DNA from 2 places in the Candidatus Thiodiazotropha sp. CDECU1 genome. Region 2 is predicted to be linked to the other one. Evidence: predicted binding sites of a transcription regulator. Region 2 holds the regulator's gene; the other holds the start of a gene.
What was found. Region 2 encodes FNR, which switches genes on or off when oxygen is low (the NO sensors DNR and NnrR bind a similar motif). Its sites were predicted from a motif close to TTGATNTANATCAA; they were not measured.

Region 1 (12,039 bases), 970 kb from region 2:
GAGAAGAGTGCCCGCGTCGGCAGATCCAGCTTGCTCAGGGTCATATTGACCAACTCCTGGGTCTGTTCATGGCCCTTGGCATACAGCATCAAGACCCGCGCCAGGGGTCCTACCTCGACCGCCTTGCCCTTCCACCTCGGCGCCTTCAACCAGGAGTAGGACTCCTCTACGTTCAGATGGGCATAGGGGGGCTCGGGGCCGGTGTAGTTGAGTGATGTCTCACCATCATAGGGATGCAGACCCTGATCCTTGCCCTTGCTGTAGTCATACCATGAATGGGAGATGTGCTCCTGTATCTCTTCTGCGCTGTTCAGATCCAATGGATGTATGGTGGATATATCCCGGTCGAGGATGACCCCGCTGGGGAAGAAGAAACTGTCAGGATCATCCATGGAGGTGGCAGGCAGGTCACCGTAGCAGAGGAAGTTACCCAGGCCCTCGCCACGTTCGCCCCAGTCCTTATAGAAGCTCGCTACCGCCAGGGTATCCGGCACATAGACCTGATCGGTAAACTCGCGCATCTTGTTGATGACGTTTTGAACCTGAGAGAGTTTCTTGCTGTTGATCGCCGAGTCGGAGTTGAGATCGATGGCGGATGCCACACCACCCACCAGGAAGTTGGGGTGGGGATTCTTGCCGCCGAAGATGGCATGCAGCTTGACCACATCACGCTGCCACTCAAGGGCCTCCAGATAGTGGGCGACCGCCATCAGATTCGCCGCCGGTGGCAGCTTATAGACCTCGTGCCCCCAATAGGCCTTGGCGAAAATACCCAATTGCCCGGCATCGACGAAACCCTTCAGTTTCCTTTTGACATCGGAGAAATAGCCTGGCGATGCCTTCGGCCAGTTGCTGATGGATTGGGCCAATGCCGAGGTCTCTGCCGGATCGGCGGAGAGCGCCGATACCACATCCACCCAATCCAGGGCATGCAGATGATAGAAGTGCATCACATGATCATGGATATACTGAGCGCCAATCATCAGATTGCGGATCAGCTGGGCATTCGCCGGGATCTGATAATCGAGGGCATCTTCCACCGAGCGTACCGAGGCAATACCGTGCACCAGGGTGCAAACTCCGCATATACGTTGCGCGAAGGCCCAGGCGTCACGAGGATCTCTACCCTTGAGTATGATCTCGATACCACGCACCATGGTCCCCGATGAATAAGCGCTGGCTATCTTATCACCATCCATCTGGGCCTCGATTCGCAGATGACCTTCGATTCTGGTGATGGGGTCAACGACGATTCTGTCACTCATTTCTCTCGTCTCCTATCGGTACAACATTTCAGCCAAGCGCTGGAGTCTCATTCACTCTTCTCTTCGACCAGATGCTCTGCCAGCATCTCGGTCAATCCAACCACGGGGATCTCCATGCGATACTCTTCCAGTCCCTCCTCGATGATCAGCCGGCAGTTTGCGCAGGCCGTAACCAGGGTTTCCACATTCAGCTCATCCAGTTGGGTCTTCTTGCGTTTAAACACCTTGAGACGAAGTTCTTCCGCCCTCTCATTGGCACTCACGCCGCCACCGCCGCCGCAGCACCAGTTCATCTCCCGGGCATCCTGCATCTCGACAAATTCGCTGGCGACCATCTTGAGAAGATTACGCGGTGGTTCCAATACACCGCCCTTGCGTACAATCTGACAGGGGTCATGGAAGGTCAGCCGGGTCTCATCCATGCCCTCAGTCTTCAACCGACCACTGGCGCGCAATTCATCCAAAAGCTCCAGGATATGCACGACCTTGAAGTTGTAGGCTCGACCGATGAGGTTGGGACCCTCCCAGCGTATTGCGGTATAGGCATGACCGCATTCAGGACTGATGACATATTTGACCTTCAGCTTCTCAGCAGCGACCACGACCCGATTCACAAGCTCACGGGCGATATCGGAAGAGCCGATTTGAATCCCCGAGTTTGTCGCCTCGAAGGCCTCAGAACTGATGGTCCAGGTCACACCCGCCTGTTTGAAGATGCGGGACAGGGCCTCCAGGTATTCGGGGAAGTTCATAATCTCCATGGAGGAGAGCAGAGCCATGTAGTCGACACCCTCCACATCCACCGGGATCTTGATTCCGGTATCGGCCTCGACATGTTTGATCTGCGCCGCCAATGCAGGAAACTTAACCCCCATCGGACTGCCGATCGTCACTGCTCTGCGGCTGGCGCCCTTCATCCCCTCCGGTGAGTAGCCCGCAGCCACGAATCCCTCTCTGGCACGCCGGATCATATAACTCACATCATTGCCCACCGGACACACCATGGAGCAGCGCCCACACAGGGTGCAGGCGTCGTAGACCAAAGGCTCCCACTCCTCGAACAGTTCATCGGTAACCGGTTCGCTCAATCCGAGCATCGATTTCAGTTTTCCCCACAGGGTATACTCCTGCTCCCAAACTCGACGCAGGGGTTCCAGCTTGTTGATCGGTGTGTACCTTGGGTCGCCGGTCTCGGTATAGAAGAGACAGGCCTCGGCACACATACCGCAGTTCACACAACTGGAGAAGAAGGAAGCAATGGGTGCATTCATCTGTTCACGTAAGGCATTCATGCCTCGCTCAAGGGTTGCTTCGCTCATGACTGAACTCCTCTGCGACCTGCCATGGCCCCGTTATACCAACGGGCGATAAAGAAGGTGAAAGCGTGCATCAGCTTGGTAAAGGGGAATACCACCATCAAGATCTCCACGCTGAAAATATGCAGCCCCAGTACCAACGGATAGGGATCGATCATGCGGTGATAGGCCAGATAGCCCGTTATCATAGGCAGAATCGTAACCAACCAGGTCAGATAATCCTCCGGGCCACTGAGGTAACGCTTCACCGGATGGGTGAGGCGGCTGAACAGCATCGCCACCAGGGTGACGATGGTTACCGCTGCCACCGCATCCACCAGATTGCTGGCGATACCCGGCCAGCTGAGACCGATGGTGGCTTTGATCAGTTCGATGTGGGGAATGAACAGAAACAGGCTGATAAAGAAACCGATATGCCAGATATAACCGCCAACCACTGTGAACGGTGAACGGCTAAAGGAGCCCTTTTCCGGCAAGGTTCTCGTCACCACCGTGCGCAGGCCAGCCCCCAGTTCCGCTCCTCTGGGTTCTGCATAGTCGGGCTTGCGTCCCAATATCAATACCTCGAGCAACCTGACCAGAATACCGATGATCAACACGACCAGCGCAATATCAAATCCCGGCCCTCTTACCCATAGCAGAAAATCAATTGGTGTATTCATGAGCTCTTATCCAAATCATCGATAGTTACGGTTTCATGTTCGGCAGCCGCCTTGGCCTGCTTACTGCGATTGAGCGCGCCGGCCGCCGCACCGATGGCAACACCACCACCCACCACATAGGCAGCCTGTCGAATGACGTCGCTGTCGGGAATAGACAGGGCATTGTAGAAACCGCCGGCATCCCAGAAATTGGGTTCCGAGCAACCCAGGCAACCATGCCCGGCTTCCACCGGCCAACTTGCACCCTGATTCCACTTGGTGGTTGCGCATGCGTTATAGGTCATCGGACCCTTGCATCCGAGACGATAGAGGCACCAGCCCTTGCGCGCACCCTCGTCATCGAAGGTCTCGGCGAACAGGCCTTTGTCGTAGAAAGGACGCCGATAACAGCGGTCATGGATACTCTTGCCGAAGAAGACCTTGGGTCTACCCAAGTCATCCAATTCAGGCAGCGCGCCAAAAGTAAGAAAATGTGCCAATACCCCAGTGATTACGGTTGGGATGGGCGGACAACCCGAGACATTGACCACCGGCTTATCCTTGACGATATCTGCCACCGAGACCGCACCGGTAGGATTGGGCTTGGCCTGGGGCAAACCGCCGAATGCGGCACAGGTACCGACTGCAACAACAGCTGCCGCACCTGCAACCGTCTCTTCCAGGATCTGCAGATTGCTGATGCCTGCAATGGTGGAGAAGCCCGGATTCCCCAATGGGATGGAACCATCCACAACGACGATATACTTACCTTCGTTTTCGTGCATCGCCGCTTCACGCGCAGCTTCTGCCGCATCCCCGGAGGCGACCTGCAGGGTATGGTGATAATCGAGTGAGATATGATCGAAAATCAGACTCTCAACAGTGGGTGAATGACTGCGTGTCAGTGACTCGGTGCAGCCCGTGCACTCCTGAAAGGAGAGCCATATGACAGAGGGCCGCTTTGCCTGCTCGAGAGCTGCGGCAATGGCTGGCACCATCGTCGGGGGCAGCGCCATCATCGACGCGGTGACACTGCAGAATTTCAGGAAACCCCGCCTGGAGACGCCGCTGTCCCGCAGGCTCTCCCCAAGTGTTTTAGCGATAGGATTGAGTTGTTCAGCCATTACTGCTCCTCCCGCAATCGACAAGCATGCGGAATTATTTGGGATTCAGCTGTTGTTCGAGCCTGATAATCGCATCTGATATATCTTCGGGTTGAGACTGTACAATCTCAGGCACACGATTAATCTCAAGTGAGAGTGCTATACGCTCACCTGCGGCGTTGTAATGATCGATTAACCAGATACCTGGATAGAGGGTCTCGCAAATACGGCTCTTGCCCAAGGATTGAAGTTCGATACTAACCTCACCGCATCCTAGGTGACGTAACAGCTCTTCCTCGTCACCCGGGCCGAAAGGTATGGATTTAAGATCGATGGTGGTCGCCACGCCTCGCTCCTTGAGTCGTTTCAATGAGTGTAGTACTTCATACATCACTGGTATTGCATTCGAGTGATTTGCGGGGGGGTTAGATCCGTCCCTTGACTCAACCCGTACACTGATGTCTTGCAGTTTCTGCATGAGTCACATCTGCTAAATGCCTCATTGATGATCTGGGTTATATAAAGAATATCACTAAATACTGATACTATTGCTGATCTGGATCATTATTGCAGACTGAAAAGCTGATCTCAGGCAACTCAATTCTAAAAAATGCTAACCCTGAGCCTCAGGTAGGAGACCCCAGGATTTCAATATGCAGACGGCCTCCTCGATCCCCTTCTCCACTGCCGGTTGTACGCTCTCGCTCAAATGCTCACCCCAATCGAGATTCTCGGGTTCGATACCAATCAGACAACGTCGTGCCGGCAGGGTCTCGGAGAGTCGGGCGATATCGAGCAGGTCACCCAGACTCACCTCATGCACACTGGCGCGGTTACCCTGTAGATAGCTGTCCATCTCCTGGTCGTGGAAGACCCTGAGTGTGCCGGGCCTCTCCCCCATGCGGGCCGCGTCGGCGACGATCAATCCATCCGCCCGGGCAATGGGCTCCGCCAGGGTGAAACTGAGGGTACCCCCATCCAGATACTCAATACCCGGTACCTCCCCGATCTGCTGCTGCATGCGGTTCACCAGCTGAACACCTATACCCTCGTCACTCAACAGGGTATTTCCTATACCGAGGATCAACACAGATTCGATTGACAAAAACGGTCTCCTTGGGAGAATGAAATAGCTGGCTGTGAATAGTGTCTATTATTTAAGACAAGCTGGTTGGCAGCCGAAACAAAAAGCATACCTTTAAACCAAGGATATATCATGTGCCTGGGCATACCCATGCAGATCAAAAGCATAGACGGCTTTACCGCACAGTGTGAAGCAAAAGGCATTCAGCGGGAAGTGAGCCTCTTCATGCTGCAGCACGAAGAACTCAGGCCGCAAGACTTTGTCGTCGTACATGTGGGTTACGCGATACAAAAAGTCACCCCGCAAGAGGCACGATCCGCCTGGGAGATCTATGACGAGATGCTGGCGAAGATGGAATCTCCGCCGGATGCATGAGTTGTCTGTTTGCCAGGCGATGTTGGCACAGGTCGAGGCGATTGCCGAGCGGGAACATGCCAGTCAGGTTGACCGAATCGTCATCCAGATCGGCCCCCTCTCCGGCGTGGTACCGGAACTGCTGCAACAGGCCTTCACAATCGCCCGAGCGGGCAGCATAGCCGCCGAGGCCGATTTGGAAACAGCGGTGCAACAGGTACGGGTACGTTGTCAACAATGTGGCGCCGAATGTGATGCATCGGTGAACAGGTTGATCTGCTGTGAATGCGGTGATTTCCGCACCCAACTCATCAGCGGGGATGAACTCCTGCTCGCCAGTGTGGAACTGACACGGGAGGATGACAATTGAGTGGTAACTGTAAATCGAAATTTAGGAGCATATTCTGATGTGCGATACATGTGGCTGTAACATCACCGAAGGCAATCGGCATCTCATTGAAGAGGGCGGCAAGCATGCCCATGCGAAGGATGGCAGCGTAGCCGTGGAGGTGTTACAGAATCTGCTCAGCGAGAACGACCATCAGGCCACCCACAACCGTGAGCATTTTGACCGTCACCAATTGCTGGCGATCAATCTCATGTCATCCCCCGGCAGCGGCAAAACCCGTCTCTTGGAAACCACCATCGACAAACTTGGGCAAAAATATCGGATCGCGGTTGTGGAAGGCGATTTGGAGACAGAGAACGATGCGGAGCGCATCCGCAAAAAAGGCGTGGCGGCCGTGCAGATCACCACCGGTACAGCCTGTCATCTGGATGCGCATATGATCCACCAGGCCCTGCATCGGATGGATCTGGATGAAGTGGACATCCTGTTCATAGAGAATGTGGGTAACCTGGTCTGCCCGGCCAGCTTCGACCTGGGACAGCATCTGAATATCACCCTGCTCTCCGTCACCGAAGGGGATGACAAGCCGATTAAATACCCGGTCATCTTCCGCGCCGCGGATCTTGTGCTGCTCACCAAATCTGATCTGCTCGCGGTGATGGATGAGTTCAGTCCCGAACGGGCCGAGCAGGCGGTCCGCCAGCTCGCCGTTGAGGTGCCGGTCACCCTGACTTCGGCCAAGTCGGGAGAGGGCTTTGAAACCTGGCTCGCCTGGCTCGAAGAGCAGATCAAGTTACACAAAGCGAGGCGCGCACAGGGTAAAACTCTAAAACCGAACCTGCAGCCTGAAGGCGCTAAATTACACGCTGGTGAAGGCTAGGGCCTGTTAACACTAATCCATGTGTAGCCTATGTCGATAAGCGCAAAATCCTGGCTGCAGCAGCTACATGCCCTGCCGTTGCGGGAGCCGATCAAGATCATGAATGTCTGCGGCGGGCATGAGCGATCCATTACCCAGGCTGGATTGCGGGGCGCTCTACCGGATCAGATAGAGCTGATACCTGGACCCGGCTGCCCTGTTTGCGTCTGTCCCGAAGAAGATGTCTATCAAGCGATGCAACTGGCGCTGCAGGAACCGATCACCCTGGTAGCCTTTGGCGACATGCTGCGGGTGCCGGTGAATGTCAGCAAGGGAGAGCCCCGCTCCCTGGATCAGGCCCATGCCGCGGGCGCGGACATCCGGCCCATCGCCTCCCCCATGGAGGCGCTGCAAATTGCTCAGGCCGCTCCCGATCGGGAGGTGGTCTTTTTTGCCGCCGGCTTCGAGACCACCACGGCACCTGTGGCGTCGTTGCTGGTCGAGGGTATACCTGACAACCTCAGCATCCTGTTATCGGGTCGACTCACCTGGCCTGCTGTCTCAATGTTGCTGAGTGGCGAGAAACCGGGTTTCAATGCCCTGGTCGCACCCGGTCATGTCGCCACCGTGATGGGGCCGGAAGAGTGGTCATTCGTCGTGGAGCAGCACCATATACCGGCCGCGGTTGCCGGTTTTACACCAGAGAGCCTGTTGGCGGCCACCTACTCTGTGATCAGGCAATATCTGGACGATCGGCTTTTTCTCGACAACTGTTATCCTGAATTGGTCAAGCCCGGCGGTAACCCAAGCGCCAAGGCTCACCTGCAACAGGCGCTGGATGTGGTCGATGCCAATTGGCGCGGGATCGGCATCATCCCCGGATCCGGTTTTGGGTTGAACAAGGACTACGCACAATGGGATGCCCGCAGGCGTTTTCCCGACTACGACACTCCCGAGCGAAAGCGCAGTGGTGAGATGCCCCCTGGATGTGATTGCGCTGCCGTGGTGCTTGGACGGAAATATCCGAACCAGTGCCGACTCTATGGCGAGGCCTGTACCCCGAGGACACCCATCGGGCCCTGCATGGTTTCCGATGAAGGCGCCTGCCGGATCTGGTGGAGCGGTGGGATCAGACTTCGCGAACAAGCATAGATCGCCAATCATCTGATATCGAATGAAACTCACCTACTAATTTTACGGTCTATAATAGCTATATTACTTACTGTTTTGCTGGGTTTTAGGATGAGAAGAGTCGGGCAGAAAATAATGCAGTGGATCGCTGAGTGGTTGACCAAAGAGAGCCCACCATCCACCTCGCCTTTATGTGATTTCAATCGTCTAAGTTATGAACTTAGGCCCGCCGATGTGTTATTGGTCGAAGGACGCAGCAGGGTCAGCAATGTGATCAAGACCATCACCCAAAGCACCTGGACCCACTCTGCTCTCTACATTGGGCGTATCTACGATATTCGGGATCCCAAGCTTCAGCAGCGGGTACGCATGGCCTACCAAGGGGACCTCAGTGAACAGCTGATGGTCGAGGCCCTGCTGGGAGAAGGTACGATCATTGCGCCACTCTCCAAGTATCGGAATGATCATCTGCGTATCTGTCGTCCCTCAGGAATAGAGCCGGAGGATGCACATAAGGTCGTCGCCCATGCGGTCCGTCATATCGGCTTTGACTATGACGTTCGTCACCTGCTCGACCTGGCCCGTTTCTTCTTCCCCTGGAACATCCTGCCCAGGCGCTGGCGCTCCAGCCTGTTTGAGCATAACGCCGGTTCACCGACACGTACCGTCTGCTCCTCGATGCTGGCTTCCGCCTTCAATAACGTGAATTTCCCGATTCTGCCTTTCATCGACCGGGATGAAGACGGCAGTCTGCGATTCTTCAAGCGTAATCCGCGACTCTTCACACCCAAGGATTTCGACTACTCACCCTATTTCAACATCATTAAATATCCCTTTCTCGGTCTGGATGATCTGGGTGTCTACCGTCGCTTGCCTTGGGGTGATGACAGCATTCTCTACAACGACAATGAGCGTGCATTCGCTGCCGCAACAAAAATTGACGAGGCAGATCAGCCCGATGATGAGACCGATATAAGCAAGGAGCTTAACAAGCAGAACGAGAAACAAGCTCAACCTCAGGACGATGAGGCGGCTGATCAGGTAATCAACACAATGCGCGGGGCAGACCGATGACGCTGCTAGGATTACTACTCTTATTACTGATGCTGTGGGGATTGGCCTACGGTTCCGCGGGGGCGATTTTGTGGATGCTGTTGCCGCCCATACTTCTGATCAGCTTGCAGTTGGCGGAACTCATGAATCCCTTTGGCGCACTCCCCCTATGGCTGATCTACGCCACCACGCTCTTCTTCTACCTTAAACCACAACTGCGCCGCCGCTGGATCACCAGGCCTCTGCTGACCACCTTCCAGAAGGTGATGCCTTCCATGTCGACCACCGAGCAGGAGGCACTCAACGCCGGGAGTGTCTGGTGGGATGGCGAACTCTTCTCCGGACAGCCTGACTGGAGCAAGCTGCTGCGGCAACCCCAATGCCATCTGACCGCCCGGGAGGAGGATTTTCTCCAAGGCCCGGTACAAACCCTGTGCGATATGCTCGATGATTGGCATATCACCTACGAACGCAGAGACCTGCCTCCGGAGGTCTGGCAATTCATCAAGCAGTCCGGCTTTTTCGGCATGATCATACCCCAGACCTATGGGGGTCTCGGCTTCTCCGCCTATGCCCACTCACAGGTTGTGTTGAAGATCGCCAGCCGCAGCATCACCGCGGCAGTTACCGTCATGGTACCCAACTCGCTGGGGCCGGCTAAATTGCTGCTGCAATACGGTACGGATGAACAAAAGATAAACTATCTCGAGCGACTGGCCACTGGCGAGGAGGTACCCTGTTTTGCCCTGACCAATCCCCATGCCGGCAGCGATGCGGGCGCGATACCGGATATCGGGCAGGTCACCTATGGTGATTTTGCAGGCAGCCAGGTACTCGGTATCAGGCTGAACTGGGAAAAGCGTTATATCACCCTGGCACCGGTTGCGACCCTGATTGGTCTGGCATTCAAACTCGAGGATCCCCAACACCTGCTCTCAGACAATCCCCAGCCCGGCATCACCCTGGCCCTGATTCCCCGCAATACCCCCGGGGTGGAGATAGGATCACGCCACATGCCCCTCGACATACCCTTCCAGAATGGCCCCATAGAAGGACGTGACGTGTTCATCCCATTGAGCTGGGTAATCGGCGGTAGTGACGGCGTGGGCAAGGGTTGGCAGATGTTGATGGACAGTCTCTCCGAAGGGCGTGGCATTTCACTCCCCGCACTCTCCACGGCAGCGGCCATGGGCGCCAGCCGCTACACCGGCGCTTATGCCGCGGTACGCACCCAGTTCGGCCAACCCATAGGCCATTTCGAGGGGGTGGAAGAGGCCCTGGCAAGAATAGGCGGCCTGACATATCAAATGGACGCGGCGCGAAAACTCACCCTCGGCGCATTGGATAGCGGTGAGACACCCTCCGTCATCTCAGCCATCATCAAATACCATCTTACCGAGCGCTACCGTCAAGCAATCAACGACGCCATGGACATCCAGGGCGGCAGTGGTATCTGTCTCGGCCCAGATAATCTTATCGGCAGAGGCTACCAGGCAATACCCATCGCAATCACCGTTGAGGGTGCCAACATCCTTACCCGCAGCATGATCATCTTCGGCCAAGGTGCGATACGTGCTCACCCCTACATTCTCAAAGAATTCGAAGCGGCAGAGAATCCCGATCCGGAAATAGCCCTCACCCGGTTTGATGAGGCCCTATTCAGTCACATCGGTTTTGTGGTCACAAATCTTGCCCGCACACTCTGGTTCGGCATCACCCATGGACGGCTTTCAGCGAGTCCGAAAAGCGGGGCGTGCAAACCCTACTTTCAGCGCCTGAACTGGATGGCGGCAAGCTTCGCCCTCACCGCCGATGCGGCGCTGATGACCCTCGGGGGTTCGCTGAAGCGCAAAGAGCGCCTCTCGGCCAGGCTTGGGGACCTGCTCAGCAACCTCTATATTGCAAGCGCATGCCTGAAACGCTATATCGAAGAGGGAGAACGTCAAGACGACCTGCCGCTCATGCGATGGGCCCTGGACGACTCACTCTATCGCTTTCAACATGCCTTGCGGGGCCTGTTACGTAATATGCCGTTTCGACCCCTGGCTTGGCTGTTGCGACTGGTGGTGTTTCCCACCGGACTCCCATTTCACAAACCCACTGACAGCCTTGACCACCAGGTTGCGCGTACCCTGTTGAGCCCAAGCGAGACCAGGGACCGGCTCACACAAGGTATCTACATCACCGAGGATCAACAGCAACGTGCCGGTCAGCTGGAACAGGCCCTGTTCGCAGTGAATGCAGCAGCCCCTCATGAAAAGACCTTGCGTAGAGCAAAACGAGCCGGTCAACTCAAATCCCGTGATATACGCAATCTGATCGCAGAAGCCGTCTCCCTTGGAATCTTGAGTGAGAGCGAAAAAGTGGCCCTGGAAGAGGCGGATCGTCTTCGCAGACAGGTCATTCAGGTGAATACCTTCAGCCATCTTGGCAGCTTGACATCAGAGAGTAGCAAGGCAACCTCCAAGATCTCCAAACTCAACAAACGGGGTGTTGCTTGAGGGGTAAAGATTTCCATACCGGTTCAAGATAGGATAAGTTAAGGAGTGAACCCATTATAAATAATCTCAGAAAAAGATAAAAATGGTGCCAACATGGATAAGCCAAACATTGATTATATTCAGTTGAAAGATGCCGATACTATAGGCGCAGTATTCAAGGAACGGGTAAAACGCTCACCGGAGGGCACTGCCTATATTCAGTACGACGAAGAGCGCGAAGTTTGGCAAGAGACCAGCTGGGGAGAGATGGCACAACTGGTCGCCCGCTGGCAGGCAGCGTTTCGCAATGAGAATCTCAGGCCCGGGGATCGGGTAGCCATCATGTTGCGCAATTGCCGTGAATGGGCCATTTTCGATCTGGCGGCTCAATGTCTGGGATTGGT
Region 2 (12,039 bases):
TTGCGGTAGCAAAACAGCCTGCAGGCAGAAAAAATCTCACTTCAAGGCAGCCATCCTCGGGAAAACCCCATATGAGATCCTGCAGGCGTACCCGTAGCGGTCTGCGCTCCTGCTCCAGGCCTACATGCTCGAGGCCATAGCGCCAGCTCTCGAACCCGGAAAGCACCCTGGCTTCCAGTTCACCGGCCAGACCGTTGACCAGGGGGAGCCCCCGTCCCCAAAGAGGTCCGCTGGGATGGATATCCTGCAATCCACAGCGTCGCGAAAGCTCGGCGTTCTCTGCCTGGTCATGGGCAAACCCCGAGCGACTGCCATCAAGGTTGAAGTAATCCCCCGCTAACGGCTGATTCCAGTTCCCCTGCCGGATACGCTCTGCCAGGACCTGATTGAAGAATTGGGACCGCACCGCGGATATCACCAGTCCGCGCAGCTGCCGCTTCATGGACGACCGGGGTTGGGAGAAGAGTTGCTCCGCCAGGGCAAGGTTCTGGTAGTCATGGCCGAAGCGCTGTTCACCGAAATAGTTGGGCATCCCTGAATCCCGCAATTGGATAAGACCCTGTTCCAGTTCCGCCCTGTCAGCGCTCAGATCCCGAATACGGATTTGAAATCGATTCCCCCGCAGGGCACCGCGTCGCAGCTTGCGCCGGTGCCGCTGCACCTGCAGGACCTGAATAAGGTCGTTGTCCAGCTGACCCCAATCCGGCTCGGGCCGTCCCGCCATGCGCAGGGAGAACCACTGGGTGGTCACCGCATGCCGGTCTTTCATGCCCGCATAACTGACATCCTTTGCCGGGATGCCCGCCAACCCGGCCAGCTGGCCGGCCAGCCAGTGGGTATTGGTCTGGCGCTTTTTGATATGCAACAGCAGATGTTCACCATCACCGTCCGCTTCGAAACCCAACACCTCATCGACCTGAAAATCCTCGGGGAATGCGCGGATCACCCCGCTCCCCGGCGAGTTACCGCAGACACGCGGCATGCTTTCCAGGGGTTGCCAGGGAGTATCAGTCGTCAAGCTCAGGCCCCTCCAGCAACACGGCCGCCAGGGCGGCAATCCCTTCTTCGCGCCCGGTGAAGCCCATGCCTTCGGTGGTGGTCGCCTTTATGTTGACTCGCTGCGCCTCCAGCCCCAGATCTTCGGCCAGGCAGTCACGCATGGCAGCGATATAGGGGGCCAGTTTTGGGCGCTGGGCAATAATGGTCAGATCCGCATTGGACACCTGCAAGCCACTGCTATGGAGAAGCTGCATCACCCGGCGTAGCAACACCCTGCTGTCGATCCCCGCATAGGAGGCGTCATCATCCGGGAAATGCCTGCCGATATCCCCAAGACCGGCCGCACCAAGCAGGGCATCGCACAGGGCGTGAATCAGAACATCCCCATCCGAATGGGCCTTCAAACCCTGATCATGGGGCACTGCGACACCCCCTAGCACCAGACGTTTGCCGGGTTCAAAACGGTGGGCGTCATAGCCCTGTCCTATACGCATGGGAGTCACCATTCTTTTAAAGAGTCAACCACTCGGGTCGATAATATGATCTAGCATTGTACGGAAAGCCAGGACCAAATACCGCCCGCACAATCAATGGAACCCTACCCTGAGCAACAAGAACATGATTCAAAGAGTAAGCGCAGTCACCAGCAGCAGTGTAAAAAGGATACCTCTACTCAGAAACCTGCCCAAACGAGTATTGGACTACGTGTTATCCGAAACCCATGTGGAGCATCAAAATGCCGGGGGCGGAATAGCCACTGTTGGTGAACAGACCGAGCAGGTCTACTATCTGCTGCAGGGTCAAGTGGAGATAGTTTCAGAAGCTGGTGAACGGACCACCTGCCAGGCCGATCAGCCATGCAGTCTCACACCCCTGGCGGAGCAGTCTCCGAATCAGGATCACATAACCAGTGTCAGCGCGGTGGACCTGTTGTGTGTCCCCAGGGAGCTCTATAACGCGATCAAGTGTCTTCCCCCGATTGCCAACACCCGCACCAACCAGACCATAGAGCTGAAGGATTCGGAAGAGCAGGTAGATACCCTCTACTGGGAGTTCTACGAGGCGATCAAAAACGATACCCTGGAACTGCCGAGCATGCCGGATATCACCATGCGCATCGCACGGGTGATCAATGACAACAATACCGGCAGTGAAGATATCGCCCATGTGGTACAGGCGGACCCCACGGTCGCTGCGCGTATGATCAACGTGGTCAACAGCGCCGCTTACCGGGGGAAGCATCCGATCGACAATCTCCCAGACGCGGTTACCCGCCTGGGTCGCTCGGTCACCCACAACCTGGTCATCAGCTTCGCCCTGGGCAAGCTCTTCAACAGCCGTTCCAAGGCGTTGAAAAAACGCATGCTCGATATCTGGAAGCACCTCAGCTACGTGGCCCCCATCTGCCACGAGCTGGCAATTGTCACACCCGGTCTGGAACCCGATCAGGCCCTGCTGTGCGGTTTACTCCACGATATTGGCGCACTCGCCATTCTCGGCGCGGCCACCAGTAGACCCGAGCTGGCGGAGAATCCAGAACTGCTCGACCAGGTGATTGATCGGTTGAAGGCGGAAGTGGGTGCCATGGTGTTACGCAAATGGGAGTTTCCCGACTACTTCGTCCAGGCGGCCCTGCACGCGGAGGATTGGATGGAGGATATCAGCCATGAACCCGACTACGTGGACCTGGTGGTGATCGCCCAGCTGCACGCCTATATCGGCACCCCATTGATGCATACCCTTCCCCGGCTCGATCTGGTGCCCGCATTCCACAAACTGGCCCTGGGCAAACTGACCCCGAGGCACTCCATCGGCATCATCGACAACGCCAAGGATCAGATACGCGAGCTGCGGGAGCTGTTGGCGATTTAGAAAAGAAGAAGTTAGTCCGCAAATTAACGCTAATAAACGCAAATTTTATTTTCTCGTACCCACGCTGGAGCATGGGTACGTGAGCCTTCTATATTCGCGATTATCGCTTTGTAAGATCATTCACAACGGGAAAGATAATCCGCCGCCAGTTGCAGATCCTCCGGGCGGGTGATCTTGATATTGCTTGCATCCCCCTCCACCATCAATGGACGATGGCCAGCCAGTTCCATTGCACTGGCGTCATCGGTCACCAATGCATCTTTGGTGATGGCACTTGCAAGGGCCTGGTAGAGCGGGCCAAGGCGAAACATCTGTGGGGTCAAGGCATGCCAGAGGCCTTCCCGGGGGACGGTGTGTACCACACCGCCGTCGCTGTCCACCGCTTTCAGGGTATCGCGGACCGGCACCCCAAGCAGGCCGCCCACAGGATGCTCCAGCAGGGTGTCGATTAAATGCTCAAGATCGCCGCGGGAGAGACAGGGGCGCGCCGCATCGTGTACCAGCACCCAATCATCATCGGTGGCCTGTTGCCGCAGCGCTGCCAGGGCATTCAGTACCGAGTGGCAGCGCTCCTCTCCGCCCTCGACCCTGACGATTCTCGGATCATCGGCGAAGTCGCACCCCCGCCACAGCTCATCCTCAGGGGAGAGCGCCAGGTAGACCCCTTCGATGCGGGGATGGCTCAGCAGCCTCTCCAGGCTATGATCGATAACCCGTCTTCCCGCCAGGTCCAGGTACTGTTTGGGGATCGCGGCGCCCATGCGTTGTCCCACACCCGCTGCCGGGACTACAGCCCAGCATCGCACCCTGCTACTCATCCCCTTTCTCATCGCTCGGTGCGATGACCTGATAGAAGGTCTCCCCCTCCTTGATCATACCGAGCTCGCTGCGGGCCCGCTCTTCGATGGCGGTCTGACCGCTGCGCAGATCCTCCACCTCCGCCTGCAGGGCGCGGTTGCGTTCCCGCAACCCCACCAACTCCTTCTGCAGTTGGCTGATCTCCTGTTTCAGATTGTTGACCTCAGCCAGGCTCCCCTCGCCCACCCACAGGCGGTACTGCAAAAAAAGCAGCAGTCCGACCAGTATGGCTATTACCACTCGCACGGGCTAGGGCCTGTTGACACCGGGATCAGTCCACCGACACGGGAAATGCATCCTTACCCGCATAGACGGCATCCCCGCCCAGCTGATCCTCGATGCGCATCAGCTGATTGTACTTGGCCACCCGATCCGAACGGGAAAGCGAGCCGGTCTTGATCTGGCCGGTACCTGTGGCCACCACCAGATCCGCAATGGTGGTATCCTCGGTCTCTCCGGAGCGATGGGACACCACCGCGCTATAACCGGCAGCAGCCGCCATATCGATCGCCGCCAGGGTTTCAGTCAGTGTACCGATCTGGTTGACCTTGATGAGGATGGAGTTGGCCACCTTCTCATCGATACCGCGCTGCAGAATCTTGGTGTTGGTGACAAACAGGTCGTCACCCACCAGCTGTACCCGCTGCCCGAGCTTTTCGGTCAACAGTTTCCAACCCTCCCAGTCGCCCTCATCCATGCCGTCCTCGATGGTGATGATCGGGTACTGATCGACCCAGGCAGAGAGATAGTCGGCAAACTCGTCTGCGGAAAACTTGCGGCCCTCGGAGGCCAGGTTGTAGACCCCATCCGCATAGAATTCTGAGCTGGCCACATCCAGGCCGAGATAGATATCCTTACCGGCGCTGAAGCCTGCATTGCCGACAGCCTCCAGGATGACCTCGATCGCGGCCTCGTTAGAAGGCAGGTTGGGGGCGAAGCCCCCCTCGTCACCCACCGCGGTAGCCAGACCGCGTTTTTTCAATACACTCTGCAGGGCATGGAAGACCTCGGCACCGTACCGGACCGCCTCACGAATGGATCCGGCACCCACCGGCAGGATCATAAACTCCTGCAGATCGACGCTGTTATCCGCATGCGCCCCGCCATTGATGATATTCATCATCGGCACAGGCAGCCGGTAGGGCCCGGAGGCCAATGAACGATAGAGTGGCAGGGCCCTCTCCTGGGCAGCGCTGTGAGCTGCCGCCAGGGATACCCCAAGCAGGGCGTTCGCACCCAACTTGGATTTGTTTTCGGTGCCATCCAGATCGAGCATGCACTGATCCACGGCCGCCTGATCGATCACCTCCATCCCCATCAGTGCCTCTTTGATGGGACCATTGATATTGGCTACCGCCTTTAAAACCCCTTTGCCCAGATAGCGGGCCTTGTCCCCATCACGCAATTCGAGGGCTTCCCGGGAGCCGGTGGAGGCACCCGACGGCACCAGCGCACGGCCGATGGCGCCGTCTGCGGTGATCACGTCGGCCTCGACGGTGGGATTGCCCCGTGAATCGAGGATCTCTCGTCCACGAACATCAACAATTTCAGACATGTTGTCTCCGTATTCTGTATGCTTTCAGTAAATAAATGTGGTGATAACAGTTAACCAAGATAGTGTTACAGCCAGGTGTATGTAACAGCCTTAGGGTGACATCTCAGCCAATTGTTTCCCTTTCACAAGATGATCGATCTCAACCAGCGTCTCGAGCAGTTCCCTCATCCTGGGCAGCGGCCAGGCATTCGGCCCGTCGCTGAGTGCCTTGTCCGGTTGTGGATGGGTCTCCATGAACAGACCCGACACGCCAGCTGCAACCGCCGCCCGTGCCAGTACCGGGACAAATTCACGCTGTCCCCCTGAACTGCTACCCTGCCCCCCCGGCAACTGAACCGAATGGGTGGCGTCATAGACCACTGGCGAACCGGTATCGCGCATCACCGCCAGGGAGCGCATATCCGAAACCAGATTATTGTAGCCGAAGGAGACACCCCGCTCACACACCATGATCCGTTCATTGCCCGTGGCCTTCGCCTTGGCCACCACGTGGGTCATGTCCCAGGGTGCGAGAAATTGCCCCTTCTTGATATTCACCGGCAGACCCTGGCGGGCCACATTCTGGATAAAGTTGGTCTGACGGCAGAGAAAGGCTGGGGTCTGCAGGAGATCCACCACCGATGCAACCTCTTGCAGTGGGGTATCTTCATGCACATCGGTCAACACCGGTACACCGATCGATGATTTGACCTGTTGCAGAATCTTTAAACCCTGTTCAAGACCCGGTCCGCGAAAGCTCTCGGCGGAGGAGCGATTCGCCTTATCGAAGGAGGATTTGTAGATGAACGGGATACCAAGGGCCTGGGTCAGCTGTTGCAACTCCCCTGCCGTATCCAGGGCCAACTGCTCACTCTCGATGACACAGGGACCTGCGATCAGGAACAGCGGCCGATCCAGTCCAACCTGGAAGTCGCATAGCTTCATGCCTTGCTGTCCCGATGCTTTCTCGCCGCCTCGATGAAACCGGAAAAGAGCGGATGGCCATAGCGCGGGGTCGAGGTAAACTCCGGATGGAACTGGCAGGCCACGAACCAGGGATGATCCGGGATCTCCACAATCTCCACCAAGCGTCCATCAACTGAACGGCCCGATACCTTCATCCCGGAAGTGACAATATTATCCAGATAGCTGTTGTTGAACTCGTAACGGTGGCGATGGCGCTCGGTGATGATCTCCTCGCCATACAGCTGGTAGGGCTTGCTATCGGACTCCAGACGACACTGCTGCCCACCCAGGCGCATGGTTCCACCCAGATCCGACTCCTCGGTACGTTTCTCAACCTTGCCGTCCGCATTCAACCACTCAGTGATCAGCCCGATGACCGGGTGTGGTGTGTCGCGCTTGAACTCGGTACTGTGGGCACCCTCCAACCCGGCCACATGACGGGCAAACTCAATCACTGCAACCTGCATCCCGAGACAGATCCCCAGATAGGGAATGCCATTTTCACGGGCATATTGAACTGCCGCAATCTTGCCCTCAACACCACGATTACCGAAACCGCCGGGCACCAGGATGGCATCCATCCCCTCCAGGCTATCAAGCCCGCTCTTCTCCAGCTGTTCCGAATCAACATAGTGAATCACCACCCGGTTGCCGGTATGGACTCCAGCATGTACCAAGGCTTCAGAGAGGGATTTATAGGCCTCCGTAAGATGCACATATTTCCCCACCATGGCGATCTTGACCTCTTCGGCCAGGTTATCGAGACCCTCCAGGAACGCCTCCCATTCAGACAGGTCTGCCGGTGGCAGGTCCAGGTTGAAACGCTGATTGACCAGTTCGTCCATCTCCTGGGCATGCAGCAGCACTGGAATACGATAGATAGAGTCTGCGTCTACTGCGGATATAACCGCCTTTTCCGGTACATTGGTGAAAAGCGCAATCTTTTTGCGTTCGGTTTCAGGCAGGGGCCGCTCGGAACGGCACACCAGAATATCGGGTTGGATACCGATGGAGCGCAACTCTTTGACCGAGTGCTGTGTCGGCTTGGTCTTAATCTCGCCGGATGCCTTGATATAGGGCACCAGAGTCAGATGCATGAACATCACCCGTTGCGGCCCCAACTCCACACCCATCTGACGGATCGCCTCCAGAAAGGGCAGTGACTCGATGTCACCCACCGTGCCACCGATCTCCACCAGGCAGATATCCTTATCATCAGCACCCAGCAAGACACTCTCTTTGATCTGATTGGTGATATGGGGAATCACCTGCACAGTACCTCCCAGATACTCTCCCTTGCGCTCCTTACGAATCACGCTGTCGTAGATCTGGCCGGTAGTGAAGTTATTGTTCCGCCCCATGGTACTGCGGATGAAACGCTCATAGTGCCCAAGATCGAGGTCGGTCTCGGCCCCGTCATCGGTAACGAAAACCTCGCCATGCTGGAATGGACTCATGGTACCCGGATCAACGTTGATGTAGGGATCGAGCTTGATCATGGTGACATCGAGCCCGCGGGCCTCGAGCAGTGCAGCCAGGGAAGCGGATGCGATTCCTTTACCAAGGGAGGAGACAACACCGCCCGTAATGAATATAAATCTAGTCATGAAGCTTCTAGTTAATGCGCTGGAAAAGGGAAAACGGACGGAAGGAAACAGTAACAGATCAGACCGCCTCTCTCAATCGCATTAATAGTGAGCTAATGCGACATAACTCTTGCAATAGTCTCATAAGGACATTTTATTTAAGCGCCCTAGGGTCTATAATCGATTGGCGATTTTCGCAATAACAACCACAGAGACCAGTTGGCTGTTACTCGGTGTGACTAAGCCGAACAGAACAAGGATTCTTGATATTAGCCACTAACCATTTATCAATGCGTAACGACCAACTACTTGTTTCCATTAGAAAAAGTAGTCAATAAAAAATCAATCTTAATTATATGAGGAAGAAAGCATGATTAAATTTGCTAAGGTCCTGAGCGTCGCTGCTCTCGTTGCTGTCTCCACAACCGCATCAGCATGGTGGGGCGGTCCCGGCTATGGTAACCGTGGCTGGAACAACGATGGCTGGGGCGACGGCTGGGGCGATGGTTCCGGCGACTTCAGCTTTGGTATGAGTGGCAGTGGGCGTGGTTCCGGCTATGGCCGTGGCAATAACTACTATCGCGACTACGGTGGTTACGGTCCTTACGGCTATGGCGCGCCATATGGCTATGGTGGTGCCCCGTATGGCTATGGTGGTGCCCCGTATGGCGCCCCATACGGTGGTGCTGCACCTTATGGCTACCCACCTGCAGCCCCGGCTGCGCCTGCTGCACCCGCTAAATAAGCGATCAGCCAGGAGCACTAAAAAAGTCGGCCACATGGCCGACTTTTTTTATTGGATATGATCTAAGATAATAAAAATCCTAAAATTACTTGATCCGGATCAAGAACATCTGGAAAAATAGGAGGGGAGAAATCCCTAAAAGAGTGCACCTTGAGTTGGAGCGGTTCCTTGACGAATAGAAAAGTTGTTTCATTTGAAAATATCAAGGTCGCCTGCAAAAACTGCAGTCTTTCGACCCTTTGCCTCCCCATGGGACTCACCCCTGAAGACATAGAACGCCTGGACTCCATTATCAAGCGAGGTCGCCCCTATCATCGCGGTGATCATCTCTATCGGGGTGGCGACAAGTTCCATAGCCTCAGAGTCATCACCAGTGGCTCGGTCAAAACCTATTCACCCAATGAAGATGGCGGTGAACAGGTACTTGGGTTTCACCTGCCGGGGGAACTGATTGGTTTGGACGCCATTCAGGACGACAACCATAACTGCTCTGCAATCGCCCTTGAGACCACCGCTGTCTGCGAGATCCCCTTCTCTCAACTGGAATCCCTGAGTTCCATCATGCCGAGCCTGCAGCATCAGATGTATCGCCTGCTCAGCCGCGAGATCGGCCAGGAGACAGAGATGCTGACCCTGCTGGGCAAAAAGAGTGCAGAGGAGAGGCTCGCCACCTTCCTGCTCAGCTTTTCCGAACGTTTCAAACAGCGCGGATTCTCAGCCAGTGATTTTTTTCTCAGTATGTCACGCCACGAAATCGGCAACTATTTGGGGCTTGCGGTAGAGACAGTCAGCCGATTGTTCACCCGCTTCCAGGACGAGAGCCTGCTGCAGGTGGAGAGAAAGCATGTGCAACTGCTGGACATCCCCCGCCTGTACGAGATCGTCCAGGGTACAGACCGGGCTAAGTCGACTCAGTCCCGAATCTAATGCTTTTTTAACCAGACACAAGACTCACCCATGGCATCCAACTGCAACTGATGGGCTTCGAGTTCCTGCTGATTTGCATGAACGACCTTCAACGCCGGCCTGTTCGACGGCAAACGTTGGATAGTGTCAGCTGAGTTATCGCCAAATTCATCGGTGGCGACACCATCCAATACCAGTGAAGCCTGCCCTCCTGTCATCATCAGGTAGACATCGGCCAGTATCTCGGCATCCAGAAGCGCGCCATGCAACTCTCTGTGAGAATTATCGATATCGTAGCGTTTGCACAGGGCGTCAAGGCTGTTTCTCTGGCCCGGGTGCATCTTTTTCGCCATCACCAGGGTATCGGTGACTGCGCAGAGTCCATCGATTCTCGCAAGGCTCTGCATAAGACCTAATTCATGGTCGAGAAAACCAACATCGAAGGGGGCATTATGGATGATCAGCTCCGCCCCACTCACATAATCGATGAAGTCCTGCGCCACATCGCCAAACCTGGGCTTATCCTCCAGAAACTCGTTGGTGATGCCGTGCACCTCTATGGCTGCGAAATCGATCTCCCGATCTGGCTGCAGATATTGATGGAAGTTATTTCCGGTCAACCTGCGATCAACCATCTCCACACAACCGATTTCGATGATCCTGTGGCCCTGCTCCGGTTCCAGTCCCGTGGTTTCCGTGTCCAGTACTATTTGTCGCATCAGTTCAAAATTTCCTCGATCCCCCGGTTGGCCAGATCATCCGCCAGCTCATTCTCCGGATGGCCGGAGTGACCTTTGACCCAGGCCCACTCTACCTGATGGCGTTTCACCTCCGCATCCAGCATCTGCCACAGATCCGCATTCTTGACCGGTTTTCTGGCCGTCGTTTTCCAACCATTCCGTTTCCAATTGTGGATCCATTGGGTGATGCCATTTTTGACATACTGGGAATCGGTGGTCACCCTCACCCGGCTTTTCTTCGTCAGGCTCTGCAAACCCCGGATGACGGCCAACAACTCCATGCGGTTGTTGGTGGTCTCAGGCTCACCGCCGAACAGCTGTTTTTCATGTCGGCCATAGCGTAAGAAAACCCCCCAGCCCCCGGGGCCGGGATTCCCGCGACAGGCGCCATCACTATATATTTCTACAACTTGAGCCATCTGAATTTCTCATCGTGGGTTCTGCTGCGGTGGGCAGGACCCGTTTTTTCACCCGCCATTTTGAGCGCAGCGGTGTCACGATAACCTCCCGCTTGACCGCGAGTATGACATATACACCAGCAAGCCTTGGATAGATCTTTTCCCCAATCCCCTCCATGAAGGCGAGTCTCTGCATAATGGGCAGGTGGGATACCGGGGGTCGGTAGTGAAGATAGACCACCTCTTCCAACTCAAAGCCAAGCAATGAGAACCAGTCCTGGATCCGCTTCCCGCTGAAGAAGTGCCCGCACCAGGGAACAGAGGTGGAACGCAGGTGCAACAGACGCCACAGGCCCCATTGACTCCAGGGATTGAAACCACTCAGCAGCACCTTACCCTGAGGGATCAACACACGTTCCACCTCCCGCAGGACTTGATGGGGATCGGCAGCAAAATCGAGGGTATGGGGCAACACCATCCCATCCACACTGTCGCTGGCAAAGGGCAGGCGATGGCTTTGGGCTCGCAGACCTACCCCCGAGCTATCCCCCCCGATCCCCATGACAACCCGGTTGCGGGCCGGACTCTGCTTGAGTAAATCCTGATTGTCATAGGGGAGCCCCAGCTGCACCACATGGTAGCCAAACAGGGTGGCAACCCGGGAATCCAGACACTCTGCCTCCTGCTCAGCCAATAGCCTGCCCAAATCACTCGCAAACCAGTTTTGTAGTTGTTTCTGCTGACAAGATCCCAAATTCAACGACTTATTGTCTCTCATTGTTAAGGTATCTACTTTGCTACCGACACTACTGTCAGGTAATCTGTGCAGTCCGGTACGCCTCAATAGAGGCATCAGGTTATCAGGAGGTATGCCCGAATGGCAGTCAGCTACGGGTTACCACGCAATATGGAGCACCAGCCATGGAAATGATACGCGGCTCTGATACTATTTTCCTCCGATATAGAGTATGCCTACAACAAGCCTTAACAATTCGATGCGGTATTTCAAGATTCCCCTGCGTATTATGAACCTATTCGCCATCTGTCTCCTCGCTGCCTGTCAAAGCCTGCCCAACGGCGGCGCTACAAGTGCGCTGCAGCAAGTAGAACTCACCCCGGCTGTGACGCAAACGCTGCAGACACAGCCGAGCGCACAAGAGAGTGCCATCACAAGTGAGCGGCTGCCGGATGTGGCCGAGGAGTTGCAGACTACTGTCACAGAACTGACACTCCCGGAAAAGCCTGCCGATCTCTGGAGCCGGATGTTGGATGGTTATCGACTGACCTTTCCCCACAATTCCAGAATCGAGCGGGAATTGAACTGGTACAGCAAGAATCCGGGGTATATTCAGCGTATCCAGGAACGCTCCCAACCCTATCTCCATTTTATTATGCAGGAGATTGAAAAGCGGGATATCCCCAGTGAGATTGCTCT

Region 1: the regulator FNR is predicted to act here: its motif matches at 4,877-4,890, upstream of R2K28_RS11565 (hydrogenase expression/formation C-terminal domain-containing protein).

Annotation. Positions count from the first base shown of each region.
Region 1 is NZ_OY734020.1:2,538,787-2,550,825, forward strand. It holds gene R2K28_RS11545 (nickel-dependent hydrogenase large subunit) at 1-1,265, opposite strand, end outside; gene R2K28_RS11550 ((Fe-S)-binding protein) at 1,313-2,584, opposite strand; gene R2K28_RS11555 (hypothetical protein) at 2,581-3,243, opposite strand; gene R2K28_RS11560 (hydrogenase small subunit) at 3,240-4,346, opposite strand; gene R2K28_RS11565 (hydrogenase expression/formation C-terminal domain-containing protein) at 4,381-4,716, opposite strand; gene R2K28_RS11570 (HyaD/HybD family hydrogenase maturation endopeptidase) at 4,939-5,430, opposite strand; gene R2K28_RS11575 (HypC/HybG/HupF family hydrogenase formation chaperone) at 5,542-5,784, shown strand; gene hypA (hydrogenase maturation nickel metallochaperone HypA) at 5,777-6,133, shown strand; gene hypB (hydrogenase nickel incorporation protein HypB) at 6,171-6,992, shown strand; gene hypD (hydrogenase formation protein HypD) at 7,023-8,123, shown strand; gene R2K28_RS11595 (YiiX/YebB-like N1pC/P60 family cysteine hydrolase) at 8,238-9,176, shown strand; gene R2K28_RS11600 (acyl-CoA dehydrogenase) at 9,173-11,656, shown strand; gene R2K28_RS11605 (AMP-dependent synthetase/ligase) at 11,750-12,039, shown strand, end outside.
Region 2 is NZ_OY734020.1:3,503,892-3,515,930, forward strand. It holds gene truD (tRNA pseudouridine(13) synthase TruD) at 1-1,018, opposite strand, end outside; gene ispF (2-C-methyl-D-erythritol 2,4-cyclodiphosphate synthase) at 1,008-1,493, opposite strand; gene R2K28_RS15950 (HDOD domain-containing protein) at 1,618-2,871, shown strand; gene ispD (2-C-methyl-D-erythritol 4-phosphate cytidylyltransferase) at 2,988-3,689, opposite strand; gene ftsB (cell division protein FtsB) at 3,682-3,975, opposite strand; gene eno (phosphopyruvate hydratase) at 4,001-5,284, opposite strand; gene kdsA (3-deoxy-8-phosphooctulonate synthase) at 5,375-6,208, opposite strand; gene R2K28_RS15975 (CTP synthase) at 6,205-7,836, opposite strand; gene R2K28_RS15980 (sulfur globule family protein) at 8,186-8,560, shown strand; gene fnr (fumarate/nitrate reduction transcriptional regulator Fnr) at 8,729-9,487, shown strand; gene dnaQ (DNA polymerase III subunit epsilon) at 9,484-10,185, opposite strand; gene rnhA (ribonuclease HI) at 10,185-10,625, opposite strand; gene R2K28_RS16000 (class I SAM-dependent methyltransferase) at 10,600-11,382, opposite strand; gene R2K28_RS16005 (lytic transglycosylase) at 11,573-12,039, shown strand, end outside.